DNA from 4 places in the Streptomyces sp. NBC_01454 genome. Region 4 is predicted to be linked to each of the others. Evidence: riboswitches for the same ligand, from Rfam matches in the RefSeq annotation. Region 4 holds a riboswitch; each other region holds the start of a gene.
The links. Region 4 has a riboswitch for cobalamin ahead of OIU81_RS26085 (prenyltransferase/squalene oxidase repeat-containing protein). Riboswitches for the same ligand answer to the same signal wherever they lie in the genome.

Region 1 (2,190 bases), 530 kb from region 4:
ACCTCGCCCCTGGTGAACAGGTCGGTGCCGGGGGCGAGCAGGACGCGTTCGAGTTCCTGGGCGTTGTCCTTCACCGCGGGCAGGGGGCGCAGATGGCGGTAGTCGTCGACACAGATCAGCAGCGCCCGGTTGACCTTGCCCCGCGCGTCGTATTCGGACATCCGGCTCAGTCCCCGGCGATGCTGCCGCTCCCGTCGTCCGGGCTGCCGGGATCGGGGGCTCCGGGGGCCGGGGCACCCGGACCCTCGTCCCCCAGGGCACGCAGGCCGCCGTCGACGCCGACCGCGACGGCGGGCCGTTCGCCGGTGTCACGCTCCTCGCGGCGGCGGCGCAGCCACTCCTTGAGGGCGATGCTCAGGCTCTTGGTGATCTCGGCGGCGACCGCCCCGACGATGACCAGGACCAGATCGTCGACGCCCACGGCCATGTCGCCGGGGGCGGCCGGGTCGCCGTTCGCGCCGTCGCGGGCGTCCGCCGGCCGGGGCCGAATCGCCCAGTCGTACTGCCGCCGGGCCAGCCACGGCTCGCGCGCCAGCCAGGTCTTGAGGTCCTCGATGTCCTGATCGGGATTGTTGGTGCCCGTGACCCTGATGCGGATCTCGTGACGGTCAGCGCGCTGCGGCATCCCCCGGCCCCCTTCCGGCGGCCCCGTCGCCGCCGCGCTCCCGATAGTGACGTGGAATCAGGTGCGCGGGCAACCGTCCGTGATCCTTCCGCCACGCTGTGGCGTGGGCCACAGCCCCTGCCACGGGGCAGCGTCGCAGGTCAAGGGTGAGTTGACGGGCATTCGCGGAGCGTGGTGGACTGCCCGAGCCATTCGGCGACAGCTGAGGAAGTCCGGTGCGAATCCGGCGCGGTCCCGCCACTGTCACCGGGGAGGGTTCCTCCAGCGAAGGCCACGGCCCCTCGCGCGCACGCCGAACGGCGGACGCGTCGGGGCGGGAAGGCCGGAGGACTCGCCGATCCGGGGAGCCAGGAGACTCATGTCGCCGTCACGTCGAGCCAGGGCGCGGACCCTGAGTGAGGACATATCACCATGCCTGGCCGCCCGTCGAGAGCTCCATCGCCCGCTGCCGCAGGGCTTCTTCGCGGACACGCCCTGGCGACGGTGTGACCCGATGCGCGGCGAACACGCGGGATATGCGTGCGGCGCGGCTCTCGGCTTTCTCGCCGACCTGATCGCGGCGGATCCCCGGCGCGGGCATCCGGTGGCCGCTTTCGGCCGGGCCGCGGCCGCCATCGAACGCCGGCTGTGGCGCGACCACCGCGGCCACGGGGCGGCCCATGCCGTGCTGTGCGCGGGCGGTGCCGCCGCCGGCGCCGCGCTGGTGCAGCGCGCGCTACGCACCGCCGCCCCGGCCCCGTTGCGGGACGGCGCCCGGATCGCGCTGACCGCGGCGACGGTCTGGGCCGTGCTGGGCGGCACCTCGCTCGGCCGGGAGGCCCGGGCCGTCGGCGGTGCGCTGGCGGCGGGCGACCTGGACGTGGCACGGGAGCGGCTGCCGCATCTGTGCGGGCGCGATCCGCAGGCCCTGGACGGGCCGCAGATGGCCCGTGCGGTGGTGGAGTCGGTCGCCGAGAACACCTCGGATGCAGTGGTCGGTGCCCTGGTCTGGGGTGCGGTGGGCGGAGTGCCCGGCCTGGTGGCGTTCCGGGCGGTGAACACCCTGGACGCGATGGTGGGGCACAAGTCGCCCCGATACCGCCGGTTCGGCTGGGCGTCGGCCCGGCTCGACGATCTCGCCGGCTGGCCCGGCTCGCGGCTGACCGCCGCCCTCACCGTCCTCACGGGCCCCGGCCGGCGCGGTGCGCTGCGGGCCTGGCGCACGGACGGCGGCGCGCACCCGAGCCCCAACGCGGGCCCGGTGGAGGCGTCGTTCGCGGGCGCGCTGGGCGTACGGCTGGGCGGCACGCTGGCGTACGGCGGGCGGGTGGAACACCGTCCGGTGCTCAACGGCGGGGCGCGGCCGGTGGCGGTGTCCGACATCGAACGGGCCGTACGGCTCTCGCGCCGGGTCGGTGTGCTGGCGCTGGCGGCGACGCTCGCGGCGCGGCCGGCGGCCGGCGCGGTGGTGCGGGCGGCGGTGCGGCGGCGTGCGGCGGGGCAGGGATGAGACCTCCGGTTTTTCCGCCGGAGGGGCGGCGCGGGAGCCGGCACAGAAGGAGGATCCGGTGACGTACGGGCAGCAG
Region 2 (2,190 bases), 3.2 Mb from region 4:
ACAGCACCCGCGCCGGGATCTGCTTGACCGCCCGGCCGTCGGCCTCCAGCTTGCGGTAGGCGGCGTCGAACTCCTCGCCCCACAGGTCCACCAGCTCCGGGGCGTCCGCGGGCGAGAACAGCGACCAGTCGGCGTCCGCCTCGACCCGGCGCATGAACTCGTCCGGGATCCAGTGCGCGATGTTCAGGTTGTGGGTGCGGCGGGCCTCCTCACCGGTGTTGTCGCGCAGCTCCAGGAACTCCTCGATGTCCGCGTGCCAGGTCTCCAGGTAGACACAGGCGGCGCCCTTGCGACGGCCGCCCTGGTTCACGGCGGCGACCGAGGCGTCCAGGGTGCGCAGGAACGGCACGATGCCGTTGGAGTGCCCGTTGGTGCCGCGGATCAGCGAACCGCGGGCGCGGATACGGGAGTACGACAGCCCGATGCCGCCGGCGTGCTTGGACAGCCGCGCGACCTGGTGGTAGCGGTCGTAGATCGAGTCCAGCTCGTCCAGCGGGGAGTCCAGCAGATAGCAGGACGACATCTGCGGGTGGCGGGTGCCGGAGTTGAAGAGGGTGGGGGAGGAGGGCAGGTAGGACAGCGAGCTGGTGAGGCGGTAGAGCTCGGCGACCTCGTCCAGCGCGCGCTCGCTGCCCTCTTCGGAATCAGCGGTCTCCGCCAGGCCGCAGGCCACCCGCAGCAGGAAGTGCTGCGGGGTCTCGATGACCTGACGGGTGGTGGGGTGGCGCAGCAGGTAGCGCGAGTGCAGGGTGCGCAGCCCGAAGTAGCCGAAGCGGTCGTCGGCGCCGTCGGCCAGCGCCCGGTCGACCAGCGCGTCCAGCCGGGCCGCGTGGGTCGCCACGAACTGTGCGGTCTCGTCGGCGATCAGCCCCTCACGGTGGCCGGTCGCGACGGAGGCGGAGAACGAGACGGCGCCCTGGCCGGCGGCCTCCTCGGCCACGGCGAGGGTGAGCAGGCGCGCGGCGAGCTTGGAGTACTGCGGCTCGTCACCGATCAGACCGGCCGCGGCATCGGTGGCCAGCGACCGCAGTTCGGCCCCGCCTGCGCCCTCGTACCGGCCGCGCAGGGCGGCGGCGGCCACCTTGCCGGGGTCGGTCGCGGTCAGGTCCGCGGTCAGCTCGGTCAGGGTGCGCAGCAGGGCGACGCCCGGACCGTCCTCGCCCGGACCGCCGTCGGCGGCACCGGCGGCACCGGCAGACACGGCCACCGCAGGCGGCACGACCTCGGCGTCTGACGCGGGCTCCGTTGGCGCGATGGTCACGTGATGCTCTCCCTCACTCGGCGGGGGCCGTGAGGGTCGGCGCGACGGGCGCACGCGGGCATGCGGCACCCCGACACGGTCAGGGGTGCGCGGGCTCACCACGCGGCGTCCACCGGCCCAGCCCTCGGGGCCCGGACGTATCGACGTCCGCACCCATGGCGGTGCGGTCGTACCGTCGGCAGGTCCTCGGACTTCGGGCGTGCGCCGGGGCCGATTTCCGGCCGTGGAAGCGCGCCCCTACACCGTTGCGGGACAGTTCCGGATTCCCACCGGATTCCCCTGCGGCGACAGCGAGCACGAGCATACATCTTGTGCTGCCGCCCGCACGCACCCCCACATCTTGTGTCGTTGTGTCATACCACTCCGGCGGGGTGCGCACCGCCATCGGCCCGTCCGGGCCCGCGACGGGCCCTCAAAACCCCTGTGGGAAGGGCCTGGAGCCGCCTCTTCAGGCCGCTCGCGGGGTGCCGTCCGCCGGCCGTCGGCACGCTCTGCAGGACCGTGCGGAAGCCCGCCGTCCAGTGTGCCGGGCGGGTGCGGACGACGCGAGCGGGGTGACGCGGAAAGGGCCGCCGCGCCCCCGTCGGGGGACGCGGCGGCCCGTGGCCGTGCGCGGGGGAAAAGCTCAGTGGCCGGCCGGCGCGCCCGCCGTGGCGGGCGGCAGGTCGACGACGACGCCCTGGTCCCCGGCGTCCGCCGTGTAGTCCGCGGGGCTGGTCTCGTCGATGCCCTCGGGAGCCTTGGCGGCCTTCAGGGCGAAGGTCAGCACGACCGTCACGACGACGTTCAGGACGAAGGCGGTCAGACCGATGTAGCCGATCTCACCGATGCCGGGGATTTCGTTGCTGGAGCCGCCGAAGTGCGCCTGGGTCGGGCTGGCCACGCCGTAGGCCGCGAGCGTGCCGTAGAGCATGCCGACCGCCCAGCCG
Region 3 (2,190 bases), 1.1 Mb from region 4:
CAGGGTCTCGCGACGGCTGTCGGGGTTGGTCTGCCGGTCCGCCAGGCCCGCCGCGATGAGCCGGTCCACCATGCGCATCGCGGTCGACGGGGCGACCTGGAGGAGTTCGGCGAGGACGACCAGCTTGGTGGTTCCGCGCGTGGAAAGGACCATCAGCATCCGGAACTGCGGCAGCGTCACCCGTTCCTCGACCGCCGTGAGCGAGCGCGCGGACACCGCCACCAGCAGTCTCGACGCCGTGAGCACCGCACGGGTCACCGCGTCCACATCATCCACGTCCCCCGCGGGGGCTGCACGCTCGGTCATGCCCCCTTTCTACCGTCGGACCGCGCCTCCCCCGGCACCGCCCACCGGATTTAGACTGTGCAAAGGTTGCACCACCGAAGATTCGCCTCCGCGGTCTCGCTCCCTCACCGGCCGAGGGCTGAAGCTTCCCGAATCCGGAAGGCGACGATGACACCGTTCTCGACGCAAGGACGCCCGCAACTGCCCACCGGATGGCGACGCGTGCTGGTTCGCCTGCCCATCCGTCTCTACCGCGCGGGTCTCGGCCCGCTCTTCGGCAAACGACTGCTCCTGTTGCACCACACCGGTCGCCGCACGGGACTCCGCCGCAGTGTGGTCCTGGAGGTGATCGCGTACGAGCGGGACGGCGACCGGCTCAGCTGGACGGTCGCCTCCGGCTTCGGCCCGGCCGCGGCCTGGTACCAGAACCTGCGCCACACCCCGCGCGGCACGATCCGGTTCGGCACGCACCACTACACCACCACCGCACACTTCCTGCCCCCGGAGGACGGCGCCGCCCTCATGGCCCGCTACGCCCCCCGGCACCCACGGCTCGCCCGCCGCCTGTGTGCCTTCATGGGCTTCGACGTGGACGGCAGCGAAGCGGCCTTCCGCACGGCCGGGCGGTCGATCCCGTTCGTACGTCTGGAGTCAACTCCCGGGTGACGCACGGCCTCCCCCGCTGCCGCGGAGGGTCGAGCCGGGGCAGCTCGGCCGCACGACGGGCCGTCCCCTCTCACCGTCCGCCATCCGGGCGGGGGTGTGCGCCCGCGGGTTGTCCCTCTAGGGTGACGGGTGCAGCTGGTTCGCCCCGTCCGCCAGGCGGGAGCGTCGTAAGAGGGAACCCGGTGGGAATCCGGGACTGCCCCGCAGCGGTGAGTGGGAACGAACGCCGTCATACGCACTGGACCCGGCCGGGTTCGGGAAGCGACGGCCAGTAGGTGTCTCGTACGCACGAGACGGGCCCACGAGTCCGAAGACCTGCCCGTTGCCCGCACGCGACCGCTCGTGTGCGGCCATCCCGGTGACCTCGTGGGCGGGTCGGCGTAGCTCTGGAGCGGCACCCGCGGCGACACCGCGGCGTGGTCCGCCCGGTCAGTCGTTCCTTCGCGCTCTCGTTCCGTCTCCGGGACACCAACGAGACATCTCGCGAAGGAGAGTTCCGTGACAGCGACGTCCGCAGCCGCGGCAGCACGGGCCACCGTGTACGGCTACCCCCGCCAGGGACAGCACCGGGAACTGAAGAAGGCGATCGAGGGCTACTGGAAGGGCGAGGTCACCGCCGACGCCCTGAAGGAGACCGCCCGCACCCTCCGCCGTTCCCACTGGCAGCAGCTGGCCGACGCCGGCCTCCACGAAGTGCCGTCCGGTGACTTCTCGTACTACGACCACGTCCTGGACACCAGTGTCATGGTCGGCGCGGTCCCCGAGCGGCACCGCGCGGCGGTCGGCGCCGACGCCCTGGACGGCTACTTCGCGATGGCCCGGGGCACCCAGGACGTCGCCCCGCTGGAGATGACCAAGTGGTTCGACACCAACTACCACTACCTGGTGCCCGAACTGGGCCCGGACACCGTCTTCACCGCTGACTCCCGCAAGCAGGTCGCGGAGCTGACGGAGGCCCTCGCGCTCGGGCACACCGCCCGCCCGGTCCTCGTCGGGCCGGTCACCTACCTCCTGCTGGCCAAGCCCGCTCCGGGGGTGGCCGCGGACTTCGAGCCGCTGACCCTGCTCGACCGGCTCCTGCCGGTGTACGCCGAGGTCCTCGCCGACCTGCGGGCCGCGGGCGCCGAGTGGGTGCAGCTCGACGAACCGGCCCTGGTCCAGGACCGCACGCCGGCCGAGCTGAACGCCGCCGCCCGCGCCTGCCGTGAGCTCGGCAATGCCACGGACCGGCCGAAGCTC
Region 4 (2,190 bases):
GGGGCGCACGGTGCCCGGCGGGCTCGACGACGAAGCCCCGGCCGAGCGCTCCGGTCGCGGCGGCCGCGGTGGCGTCGGCGTTCGGGGCCGCGCCCTTGAGCTGGAAGGTGAACGCGCCGTGCGCCTCCTCCTTGCCCGCACAGCCCAGCCGGAAGGTGAGCAGCCCGTCGTAGGGGCTCTTGCCCTTCTTCGACGTCACCGACCCCGGCTTCTGCCCCGCCGCCGCGAGCGCCCCGATGACCACCGAGGTGGAGTTGGCGTCGCCGGGCGAGCCGGGCATCGAGCTCCAGCTGCCGTCGTCGTTCTGCACCGACGTCAGCCAGCCCACCGCCTTGTGCACGGCGTCGCCCTGCCCGCCCAGCGCGGCCAGCGCCTGCACCGCGGCGGCCGTCTGGTTGGTGTCCCGCATCGTCTTGGCGTCACAGGCCTTGCCCGGCTCGGCACGGAACGCGGTGAACGCGCCGTCCGCGCACTGCTGCCCGACCAGCCACCGCACCGCCGGCGCCGCCGGACGCACCCCCACGGTGTGCTGCGCCAGCAGCGCGAGCGACTGCCGCCACACCCCGTCGTACTGCGGGTCCTTGGTGCCGTACAGACCGTCGGGCAGCTTCCCGGGTGCCTTGGACAGGACGGACGGCGAGCCCGCGGCAGCGGCGTACGCGGGGGCGGCGGCCGCGCCCAGCACCAGCGCGGCGGCCAGCGCCGTGGTGGCGCGGCGCGCCAGCTGGGCGCCGGAATGCGGCGAAGGGGCCTGGTGGGCCGGGGAAGCCGTGGGAGCCATCGGGTCGGTGCCTCTCGGGTCGGGTCGCGGCGGGTCACACAGCCGCGCTCGGCCGCCCACCCGCGCACCGATCCGGGATCGCGCGCGGTGGCACCGGGCTCAGCTCCGTATACCTCGACGGTGCCGCGCACCGGCCGTCCGCACGGGCGGGCGGCCGCGGTGGCGCGAGCCTTGGCCGTGCCCTTCGGGTGTTCCGGCTCGTACGGCCCGTCCGCGCCGGCCAGGGCCTGGCGTGGGTGGGCCGTCCTCACGGTTGCGGGTCAGCGCCGGATTTCCACCGGCTTCCCCCGATCGGGTACGGATGAAGTTGTCCCGCACACCTTAACCGGCGCCCGCCCGGCCTTCGCTCGCACGTACGAACCGGCTCCGCGCCCCGGGCCGGTCGGCGGCCGAGGTGACGACCGAAGTGACGACCGAAGTGACGGCCGGGGTGACGACCGAGGCGACGACCGGCTACGGCGCTCCGTCCACCGCCTGGTACCGCACGGGACCGGGGCCCGGCACGCACTCCGCCCGGCCCAGCTTCACCAGCCGGCGCAGATGCGCCTCGGCCTCCGAGACGGCGATGGTGCGGGAGCTGTAAGGGATCTGCTCCCAGGGGCGGTTCCACTCCATGGCGGTGGCGAGCTGCCAGGCCGTGCGCGGTGCGCTCAGCAGCGTCCTGAGATGGGCGAGCCGCTCCTCGTGGTGGGCGAGGAGCGCGCGGACGCGTCCGCCGGCGTCGGTGAAGGCGTGTTGGTGGGCGGGCAGCACCTCGGCGGGGGCGAGCCGGCCGACGCGTTCGAGGGAGTCGAGGTAGTCGCCCAGGGGGTCGGCGGCCTCCCCCGGGCCGGTCGCCCCGTGCGAGCCGGGGAGGCCGGGCGGGCCGTCTTCGGCATGCGGGTCCCCGTACAGGCCGATGTGCGGGGTGATGCCCGGCAGGAGGTGGTCGCCGGAGAAGAGCCGGCCGAAGCCGCGGCCGCGCCGCGCGGGGTGCTCCTCCTCCAGGTGCAGACACACATGGCCCGGGGTGTGCCCCGGTGTCCAGAGGGCGCGCAGCCGGCGCCCCGGCAGATCGAGCAGCTCGCCGGGGCCGATCTCGCGGTCCGGCAGCGCGGCCCGCAGGCCGGGCATCCGCCGGCCGCCCCCGGTGGCCCGGGCGGTGCGCAGCGGCGCCAGATGCTCCTCCGGCGCGCCGGCCGCCGTGAGCTGGGTGAGGAGGTGGTCGAGCCAGCCGTCCGGTGTGGCCTCGCGGGTGCGGCGGACCACGGCGGTGTCCGCGGCGTGCATCGCGATCCAGGCGCCGGAGGCCTCCCGCACCTTGGCGGAGAGGCCGTGGTGGTCGGGGTGGTGGTGCGTGATCAGCACGCCGTGGAGGTCGGTGAGGGCGAAGCCGCAGGCGGTGACGCCGGCGACGAGCGCCTCCCAGG

Region 1: another riboswitch for cobalamin. It lies ahead of OIU81_RS28360 (cobalamin biosynthesis protein); the one in region 4 lies ahead of OIU81_RS26085 (prenyltransferase/squalene oxidase repeat-containing protein).
Region 2: another riboswitch for cobalamin. It lies ahead of OIU81_RS11780 (ribonucleoside-diphosphate reductase subunit alpha); the one in region 4 lies ahead of OIU81_RS26085 (prenyltransferase/squalene oxidase repeat-containing protein).
Region 3: another riboswitch for cobalamin. It lies ahead of metE (5-methyltetrahydropteroyltriglutamate--homocysteine S-methyltransferase); the one in region 4 lies ahead of OIU81_RS26085 (prenyltransferase/squalene oxidase repeat-containing protein).

Annotation. Positions count from the first base shown of each region.
Region 1 is NZ_CP109460.1:6,416,478-6,418,667, reverse strand. It holds gene OIU81_RS28370 (caspase family protein) at 1-161, opposite strand, end outside; gene OIU81_RS28365 (hypothetical protein) at 167-625, opposite strand; cobalamin riboswitch at 831-982, shown strand; gene OIU81_RS28360 (cobalamin biosynthesis protein) at 1,119-2,114, shown strand; gene OIU81_RS28355 (cobyric acid synthase) at 2,173-2,190, shown strand, end outside.
Region 2 is NZ_CP109460.1:2,730,051-2,732,240, reverse strand. It holds gene OIU81_RS11780 (ribonucleoside-diphosphate reductase subunit alpha) at 1-1,261, opposite strand, end outside; cobalamin riboswitch at 1,422-1,569, opposite strand; gene mctP (monocarboxylate uptake permease MctP) at 1,887-2,190, opposite strand, start outside.
Region 3 is NZ_CP109460.1:7,007,572-7,009,761, reverse strand. It holds gene OIU81_RS31005 (MarR family winged helix-turn-helix transcriptional regulator) at 1-306, opposite strand, end outside; gene OIU81_RS31000 (nitroreductase family deazaflavin-dependent oxidoreductase) at 454-951, shown strand; cobalamin riboswitch at 1,062-1,288, shown strand; gene metE (5-methyltetrahydropteroyltriglutamate--homocysteine S-methyltransferase) at 1,450-2,190, shown strand, end outside.
Region 4 is NZ_CP109460.1:5,888,856-5,891,045, forward strand. It holds gene OIU81_RS26085 (prenyltransferase/squalene oxidase repeat-containing protein) at 1-781, opposite strand, end outside; cobalamin riboswitch at 983-1,126, opposite strand; gene OIU81_RS26090 (MBL fold metallo-hydrolase) at 1,235-2,190, opposite strand, start outside.